Regions from separate parts of the Brevundimonas nasdae genome, predicted to be linked through region 1. Evidence: riboswitches for the same ligand, from Rfam matches in the RefSeq annotation. Region 1 holds a riboswitch; the other holds the start of a gene.
What was found. Region 1 has a riboswitch for cobalamin ahead of KWG56_RS08030 (DUF1852 domain-containing protein). Riboswitches for the same ligand answer to the same signal wherever they lie in the genome.

Region 1 (4,594 bases):
CGAAACCCGGCAAGGTCACGGTCGCTGGCGTCACTTTGTCCAGCCCTGACAAGGTGCTGTGGCCCGCTGTCGGCGACCGGCCCGCGATCACCAAGGCCGACCTGGCGCGGTATTACGAGGCGGCGGCGGAGCGCATCCTGCCTCATGTAGCGGATCGCCCTACATCCATCATCCGCGCCCCCGAAGGCATAGGCGGCGAGATGTTCTTCCAGCGGCACGCCATGAGCGGATCGAACCCGCGCCTGAAGCTGATCGACGTCAAGGCGCGGACCCCCTATGTCGCCGCCGTCGATGTCGGCGGTCTGGTCGCCATCGGCCAGTCGGGCGGACTGGAGCTGCATCCCTGGGGCTGCAAGCCTGGCGACCCGGAGACGCCGGAGCAGATCACTTTCGACCTCGATCCCGACGAAGGCCTGGATTTCGCGGACGTCATCGCGGCGGCCAAGGTGGTGAAGGCGAGACTGGAGGGCCTGGGCCTGACGCCCTTCGTCAAGACAACCGGCGGCAAGGGCCTGCATGTGGTCGCGCCCATCAAGACCGACGCCCGATCCCGGGTGACCTGGGACCAGAACAAGGCCTTCGCCAAGGCGGTTTCAGAGGCGATCCGCGTCGATGCGCCCGACCGTTTCACCACCACCCTGGCCAAGAAGGCGCGGGGCGGCAAGATCTTCATCGACTATCTGCGCAACGGCCGTATGGCGACGGCGGTCGCGCCCTGGTCGCCGCGCGCGCGGCCCGGCGCCGGGATCGCCTTTCCTCTGTCGTGGGACCAGGTGAAGCCGGGCCTCGACCCGGCGGCCTTCAACCTGTGGACCTACCCTGCCCTGCTGAAGAAGTCGGACCCATGGGCGGACTTCCGCGCGTCAGCGGCGAACCTGAGACCTGCGCTGAAGAAGATGGGCCTCTGAACCTCTCTCCTCCTTGCCCGTAAAGGATCAGGCGGCCGACTTCTTCTTGGCCGCAGGCTTCTTCGCCGGCACCTTCTTGGCAGCGGGCTTCTTGTCGCCTCCGCCGCCCTTGAGGCTGTTCTTCAGCGCCGCCATCAGGTCGATGACATTGGTGTCGTCCGGTTCTGCGATGTCGACCAGGCCCTTGCCGCCCTTGGCCTTGGCCTTGATCATCTCGCGCAGCGCCTCGTCATAGCGATCCTTGAACTGGGAGGCGTCAAAGTCGCCCTCCTTCTGGCCGATGATCCGCGCTGCGATCTCCACCATGTCGGCGTCCGCCTTCACCGTCGGGATATCGTCGAAATAGTCGGCGGCGTCGCGCACCTCGTCATGGGCGCGCAGGGTGTAGGCGATCAAACCCTTGTCGCGCACTTCCAGCGCCAACTGCCGTTCCTTGCCACGCAGCACCAGTTGCCCCAACGCCACCTTGCCCTGTTTCTTCATGGCGTCGCGGATGACGGCGAAAGCTTCGACGCCCGCCCCCTTTTCCGGCACGACAAAAAAGGGATCGGCCCAGTACAGGCGGTCGATGTCGGCTTCATCCACGAACCTGTCGATGGAGATTGTCTTGGTGCTCTCCAGCTTGACCTGATCGAAGTCGGCGTCGTCGAACAGAACATATTCGTCCTTGGACACCTCATAGCCGCGCACCAGATCGCTGCGCTCCACCGGCCCGGTGTCTGGGTCCGTCGGCACCATGCGGATGCGGTTGTTGGTGTCCGGATTGATCAGGTGAAACCGCACGTCATTGGTGCTGGTCGTCGCCGTAAAGAGGGCCACCGGACAGGTGACCAACGACAGTTTCAGATGCCCTTGCCAGGTCGGACGTGCGGCCATGTTGCTTCTCCCTTGGCCAATGGAATGCGTCAGGCGCGTTTCCGTTCGCGGCACGGGAACCGACATCGCATAATCACATAAAGATATCTTTATATCTTGATTGACATGAGCGGCGATTGTGGCAATTTCCAATGGTCGAGGTTCTTCACGTCGCTCTCGGGCGGCGCGAAGCTAAGAGGGAAGCCGGTGCGATGCCGGTGCTGCCCCCGCAACTGTAAGCGGCGAGCTAAGGGTCCATCTTGTGTCACTGAGAGCATTCGCTCTCGGGAAGGCCGGACCCGAAGCCGTGACCCGCGAGCCAGGAGACCTGCCCCGACAGATAACGTCCTCCGGCGGGGTGTCCGGCCAGGTCGCATGAATGCTGCGCTGGAACGATTCCGCGTGTGCGTTCGCGCGTCCCTGTCCGCTGTCTCGCCACAGCATCAACGGCAGAGACCATGGCGAGCAGCGAATTCACCTTCATCATCAAGCGCACGGCGCTCGACGAGGATTACCGCCCTGCCGAGAACACGCGGATCACGACCAACTTCGCCAATCTGGCGCGCGGTGAGAGCCGTCAGGAGAACCTGCGCAACACCCTGCGGATGATCGACAACCGCTTCAACTCATTGGCCCATTGGGACAATCCAAAGGGCGATCGCTACACGGTCGAACTGCAGATCATCACCGTCGAGATGAGCGTCGTCGCCGGTGACAGCGGCGAGGCCTTCCCCCTGATCGAAATCCTTCAGACGACGATCATCGACAAGAACACCGGTGAGCGCATCGAAGGGGTCGTGGGGAACAACTTCTCCTCCTACGTCCGCGACTATGACTTCAGCGTGGTTCTGCCGGAGCATTTGAAGACCCACCCCAATGCTGGTCCGCCAGCAGGATTCGGCGATCTGCACGGCAAGCTGTTCAAGCATTTCCTGAACTCACGCGCCTATCGTGATAATTTCAGCAAGCCGCCCGTCATCTGCCTGAGCGTGTCCAGCAACAAGACCTACCACCGGACCGGCGCCGAACACCCTGCCCTGGGCCTCGAATATGAGAATGACGAGTTCTCGCCGACCGATCAGTATTTCGCGAAGATGGGGATGAAGGTCCGCTACTTCATGCCGCGAAACGGCGTGGCCCCCCTGGCCTTCTACCATATCGGCGACCTGACGGCCGACTACACCGATCTCGAACTGGTCAGCACCATCAGCACGATGGAGACCTTCCAGAAGATCTATCGCCCCGAGATCTACAACGCCAACTCGCCCGCCTCGGAACAGTATCAGCCCAGCCTGAAATACCAGGACTATTCGCTGACCCGGATCGTCTACGACCGCGAAGAACGCAACCGCCTGGCCGTCGAACAGGGCAAGTTCGTCGAGGAACGGTTCATCAAGCCGCATCAGGCCGTTCTCGACCAGTGGTCCGCCAACTTCGCCGCCTGATCAGACCCAGAACAACAAAGTCGCCACCATGAAAACTCTTCTCCCCACCTCGACCGCCGGCAGCCTGCCCAAGCCCGCCTGGCTGGCCCAGCCCGAGACGCTGTGGTCGCCCTGGAAACTGCAAGGCGACGAACTGATCGAAGGCAAACAGGACGCCCTGCGTCTGTCCCTGAGCGATCAACTGAACGCCGGCATCGACATCGTCAGCGACGGCGAACAGACGCGCCAGCACTTCGTCACGACCTTCATCGAACACCTCGACGGCGTCGATTTCGAAACCCGCAAGACCGTCAAGATCCGCGACCGCTATGACGCCAGCGTCCCGACCGTCGTCGGCGCTGTCAGCCGTCCGAAGTCGGTCTTCGTCGACGACGCCAAATTCCTGCGCCAACAGACCAAACAGCCGATCAAATGGGCCCTGCCCGGACCGATGACTATGATCGACACCCTCTATGACGACCATTACAAGAGCCGCGAAAAGCTGGCCTGGGAGTTCGCCAAAATCCTCAATCAGGAAGCGCGCGAGCTTGAAGCCGCTGGCGTCGACATCATCCAGTTCGACGAACCCGCCTTCAACGTCTTCTTCGATGAGGTGAACGACTGGGGTGTCGCGGCCCTGGAAAAGGCCGCCGAAGGGCTCAAGTGCGAGACCGCAGTCCACATCTGCTACGGCTACGGCATCAAGGCCAATACGGACTGGAAGAAGACCCTCGGCTCGGAGTGGCGACAGTATGAGGAAGCCTTCCCCAAGCTGCAGCAGTCCAGCATCGACATCATCTCGCTCGAAGCCCAGAATTCGCGTGTGCCGATGGACCTGATCGAGCTTATTCGCGGCAAGAAGGTCATGGTCGGGGCCATCGACGTGGCCACCAACACCGTGGAAACGCCGGAAGAAGTCGCCGACACCCTGCGCAAGGCCCTTCAGTTCGTGGACGCCGACAAGCTCTATCCTGCCACAAACTGCGGCATGGCTCCCCTGTCGCGTCGCGTCGCGACCGGCAAACTGAAGGCCTTGGGCGCAGGCGCCGAAATCATCCGTAAAGAACTGTCCGCCTGACAGATGATCGAAGCGGGCGCTCGGGCTTGATGACAAAAGCCCGAGCGCTCGCCGACGCCGCTCTGAATGCGGCGCCCCAGGGTTCAAACACATGAATATGTTGAGCAACATCAGCGATGATGCTGAGCTGCGCCGCCTCTTCGGTCGCTTCCCCACCGGCGTGACCACCCTGTGCGCCATGGTGGACGGTCAACCTGTCGGCATGACCGCCAGCGCCTTCGTCGCCGTCTCGCTCAAGCCTCAGTTGGTGTCCGTCTGCATCAAGCGCGGCTCCGGCACATGGCGGCAGTTGCGAGCCCAAAAACGCCTTGGCATCTCATTCCTGAGCC
Region 2 (4,594 bases), 1.1 Mb from region 1:
CACCTGCGGGGCAGGAAGCGCCTGTTCATCTATCCGGGCGACGAGCAGCACCTGTCCGAGAAGAACATGGAGCAGGTCGTCACGCGCCAGACGACCGAGGAACTGCCCTATAGGCTGGCGTTCGAGAACGACGCCCAGGTCATGGATCTGGAGCCGGGCGGCGCCCTGACGTGGCCGCTGTATGCGCCGCACCGGGTGGAGAATCTGGACCGGTTCTGCGTCAGCCTGTCGATGGACTTCCAGACCTGGCCGTCGCGCTTCCGCAAGGGGGCGCTGTTCACCAATGCGGTGATCCGCAGCCGGGGCGGTTCGCCCAGGTTCACGGACGGCATGTCGACGCCTGAACTGGCCGCGCGCTGGGCCGCGTCGCTGGCGCTGAAGAAGGTGGGGGCGATGAAGAGCCGGATCGCCCATTTCGAGCGGGACTTCGAGCCGGAAGTCGGCGTCGAGGACGGCGCAGGGGCCTTGCGCTCCTGAACCCGCGACGCCCGGCGTCCGCCAATGTTAAATTGGATTCATGACGCCGAGTTAAAATGACTTTCGGCGCCTGCTCGCGCACCTTCTCATCAGATCCGGGAAGGGAAAGTTCATGAAGTCAGCACTGTTCATCGCCGCCGCGACCGCCGCTCTGGCCGTCAGCGCCGCCGCCGCGCCTGCGTCCGCCGCCGATGTCGAGATTCGCAATGCGGTGGCCCGCGTCGTGGTGATCGTCGAGGATCGTAACGACATCGGCGTGGAGATCACCCAGGGCGCCTCCAACCTTCCCGCCGTCCAGGTGCGTCGCGAAGGGCGCAACGTCCGCATCGACGGCGGCCTGCGCCGCGGCGGCGTGTTCGGCAGCAGCGATGCGATCCGCTCCTGCAACAGCGGCCCGGCCAATGCACGGCAGCCGGGCGAAGGCGCCACGGTCAACGTCGGCGGGGGCGTGGGACGCATCCGACTGGAAGACGCGCCGCTGATCGTCGTGCGCAGCCCCCGAGACGTCGATCTGAGCGCCAGCGGGGCCGTCTATGGCGCCATCGGCCGTGGCGCGCGCTCGGTCGATCTGGGCGCAGGCGGCTGCGGCGACTGGACGGTGGCCAATGTCGACGGAAAGCTGGAAGTGGGCCTGGGCGGCTCCGGCACGATCCGCACGGGCACGTCGCAGGAACTGGAGGCCTCGGTCGGCGGATCGGGCTCGATCTACGCCGGCGCCACCAACAGGCTGAAATCCTCAGTCGGCGGATCGGGCAACATCACCGTGGCGCGCGTTGACGGGCGCGGCGAAGCGGCGGTCGGCGGTTCAGGCGGCATCGCCATCCGCGAGGGCCAGATGCCGCGCTTCTCGGTCGCCATCGGCGGTTCGGGCAACGTGCGGTTCGGTGGAACGACCGGCGATCTGGACGTCTCCATCGCAGGCTCGGGCAATGTGAATGTCGGCGCCGCGACGGGCCAGGTGAAACGCTCGGTCGTCGGCTCCGGGAATCTGAACATCGGGCGCTAAGACCCGAACTCTCCGCCGCGAGAGGAAGGCTCCCGGTCGTGGAACCCCGGGGGCCTTTTTCGCGCCCGCAGCCCAGCGGACGACGGGCATGAAAAAGCCCCGGCGGATCGCTCCGCCGGGGCCTTCTGCATTCGAAAACCCGAAGGTCTTACATCGAGACGTTCTTGGCCGGAGCCTTGAAGCCCGTCAGGACGCGCGTGATCGCGGGGACGCCCAGGTTGGCGCCAGCGCGGTCGCGAGCTTGCAGACCGCCGCCGAAGGCGTAACGGACGTTGAACGACCAGGTGTCGACGTCGACCGACTTGATGTCAGCGCGCGTGTAGGCGGCGCCGACCGAGAACGGCGTGTCCTTGATTTCGTACTCGGCGCCGACGCCGTAGGTCCAGGCGTCAACGCTACCGCCCGTGACGTCGACGTTGTTGTAGCTGACGCCAGCGTTCAGGCGCAGGTTCGGCAGGACGTAGTAGGCAGCGTCGCCGCCGACGGTCCAGACGTCGCCGATGCTGGTGTCGCTCCAGGCGACAGCGCCGGTCAGGGTTGCGTTGGCCAGGTACTTCTGGGCTTCAGCGCCGACGGTCCAGACGGTGTCGCCCGTGCCGATGGTGTTGGCGGCGACGAAGGCGCCGGCGCGGACGTCCGAGGTCCACAGCTTGGTGCCGTGAGCAGCCAGCATGGCCGAGGTGTCGTCGGCGCCCAGAGCCTTGGTGTAGTCGACAGCGCCGTTCAGGGTCACGGTCCAGTCCTTGACGGGCAGGGCGACGGTGCCGTCGACCGACCATACGTCAGCAGCGACCTTGTTGAAGCCGTCTGCGTCGACCGACGGGTTGGTGTAGGAGACAGCGACCGAACCGATGGCGTCTTGAGCGAAAGCCGGAGCGGCGATCATGGTGGCGGCGGCGGCCGTCGCGAGGAGGATCGTCTTCATTGTTCTTTTTCCTTAGCAGTCTGTGCCCCGGAGGGGAGCCGGGGAGGGGGCTGCTATCAGGACCCGGACGATTCCGGCATGAAACCGCCGTTAGATTAAGCACTTGCAACAGTACTGTGACGGTTCGGCCACGGGTTGTGTCTGCAATGTGTCACACTCGCGGAGGACTTGGGGCAAGGGGTTAACGGGCGGCAATTCCGTCATCAGATTAAGGGGGTGTCCGTGTGATTGACGGCGCAGCTGATCTCAGGTCATCTGAAGGCGTCGTGGTCTGCACGGGGTCTTCGGATTGCGTGGAGCTAAGAGGGAAGCCGGTGTGAAACCGGCGCTGCCCCCGCAACTGTAAGCGGCGAGTCGAGGGTCCATATCGTGTCACTGGCGTTCCGGCGCCGGGAAGGCCGGGTCCGAGATGTCGACCCGTGAGCCAGGAGACCTGCCCCGACAGATAACGTCCTCCGGCGGGGTGCCCGGTCAGGCCGCAAGTGCGCCGCCGGACCCGCATGTCCGCGCGGGCGTTCGCGCGTTCCTGCTCGAGACCTGGCCACAACACAGGTTTTCAGCCATGCCCCGCCCAGTCCTAAAGGTGGCGACCCCACGCCTTCCCAGCATCGGCCCGAGGTCTGAGCGGACGAACACGCGCGGCGCCCAGTGGGCCGTAAGGTTCAAGGCCGCTTCGCTGCTGTCCGCAGCGGCCGACCTGTGCGGCCTGATGAACATGACGCAAGTGGTCAGATCCCGGCGAGACGAGGGGGACCGGTCATGAGCGTCACCCTGATCGACATGGTGTTTCCCGGCGACGCCAATCACCACGGCACTCTGTTCGGCGGCGTCGGCCTGGCGCATCTGGACAAGGTGGCCTTCCTGGCGGCGGCGCGTCATGCGCGACGGCCGACGGTGACGGCCAGTTGCGAGCGGATCGACTTCGCTGCGCCAGCCCGAATCGGCGAGATGGTCGAGGCTACGGGCCGCGTCGTGCGCGTCGGGCGCACATCAATGGGCGTGGAGGTCGATCTGTGGGCCGAGGCGCCGGTCAGCGGCGAACGGCGGCTGTGCACGCGGGGCGTCTTTAATATGGTGGCTCCGCGCCAGGAGGGGCAGGGCGATCTGCCGCCGCTGCCCGCCAATGGTCAGAATGTCGGCGACGGCTGGCTGCGGGCGGTGGAGATGGTCTTCCCCGCCTGGACCAATCACTATGGCACCCTGTACGGCGGCGACGCCCTGAAGCTGATGGGCAAGGCCGCCTTTGTCTGCGCCACCAAGGAGGCGCGGGCGGTGATGGTCATGGCGGCGTCCAACCGCATCGACTTCTCCGAGTCTATAAGAGAGGGCGACATGATCGAACTGGCGTCACGCGCCACCAAGGTTGGCCGGTCCTCAATAACCATAGAGGTCGAGCTGTGGTCTGAGGCCCTGCTGACGGGCGAACGCCGCCGCTCCGCCGTGGCGGAATTCGTCATGGTCGCGGTCGATAAGGCGGGCCGATCCAGCCCGATTGCAAAACCCGAAAACAGCCCGCCAGGACACGGTTTCGCCGCTTGACGAAATCGGAATCGGCAGGCATAAGCCACCACTCTTGTTGGACCGGCTGTGCACTTCGGTGCAGACGCGGTTCGCAAGAACGACCTAAGTCACTGTTCTTTGCAGCTTCTTGGGATTTCACGGCCTTCGCGGGCAACTGCGTGGGCCGCTCGTTTTTGCGGATTTGCGTTTCCTGAGGGCTTTTTGCCCGAAGGCCTTCGGTCTTTGAAATAGTTCACAGGGACGCGGTCCTCCGACCGCATTGGAAGTTAGCACCGATATGGATCAAAGCATCCGCATCAGGCTCAAGGCCTTTGATCACCGCGTCCTCGATTTCTCGACGCGCGAAATCGTCAATACAGCCAAGCGCACCGGCGCGACCGTTCGCGGTCCGATTCCGTTGCCGACCCTGATCGAAAAGTTCACCGTGAACCGCTCGCCGCACGTCGATAAGAAGTCGCGTGAGCAGTTTGAAATCCGCACGCACAAACGCGTGCTCGACATCGTCGACCCCACCCCGCAGACCGTGGACGCGCTCATGAAGCTCGACCTGTCCGCCGGTGTGGACGTCGAGATCAAGATTTAAAGTAGAAAGAGGCGGGATCCGATGCGCACGGGCGTGATCGCCAAGAAGCTGGGCATGACCCGCGTGTTCGCCGAAGACGGCG

Region 2: linked by a shared signal. The riboswitch ahead of KWG56_RS02785 (acyl-CoA thioesterase) and the one ahead of KWG56_RS08030 (DUF1852 domain-containing protein) in region 1 are both predicted to bind cobalamin.

Annotation. Positions count from the first base shown of each region.
Region 1 covers NZ_CP080034.1:1,648,529-1,653,122, forward strand. Annotated here, with positions in the region: gene ligD (DNA ligase D) at 1-908, shown strand, start outside; gene ku (non-homologous end joining protein Ku) at 936-1,784, opposite strand; cobalamin riboswitch at 1,906-2,113, shown strand; gene KWG56_RS08030 (DUF1852 domain-containing protein) at 2,222-3,208, shown strand; gene KWG56_RS08035 (methionine synthase) at 3,237-4,265, shown strand; gene KWG56_RS08040 (flavin reductase family protein) at 4,357-4,594, shown strand, end outside.
Region 2 covers NZ_CP080034.1:577,094-581,687, forward strand. Annotated here, with positions in the region: gene KWG56_RS02770 (cupin-like domain-containing protein) at 1-477, shown strand, start outside; gene KWG56_RS02775 (head GIN domain-containing protein) at 590-1,483, shown strand; gene KWG56_RS02780 (outer membrane beta-barrel protein) at 1,632-2,408, opposite strand; cobalamin riboswitch at 2,659-2,863, shown strand; gene KWG56_RS02785 (acyl-CoA thioesterase) at 3,168-3,947, shown strand; gene rpsJ (30S ribosomal protein S10) at 4,207-4,512, shown strand; gene rplC (50S ribosomal protein L3) at 4,534-4,594, shown strand, end outside.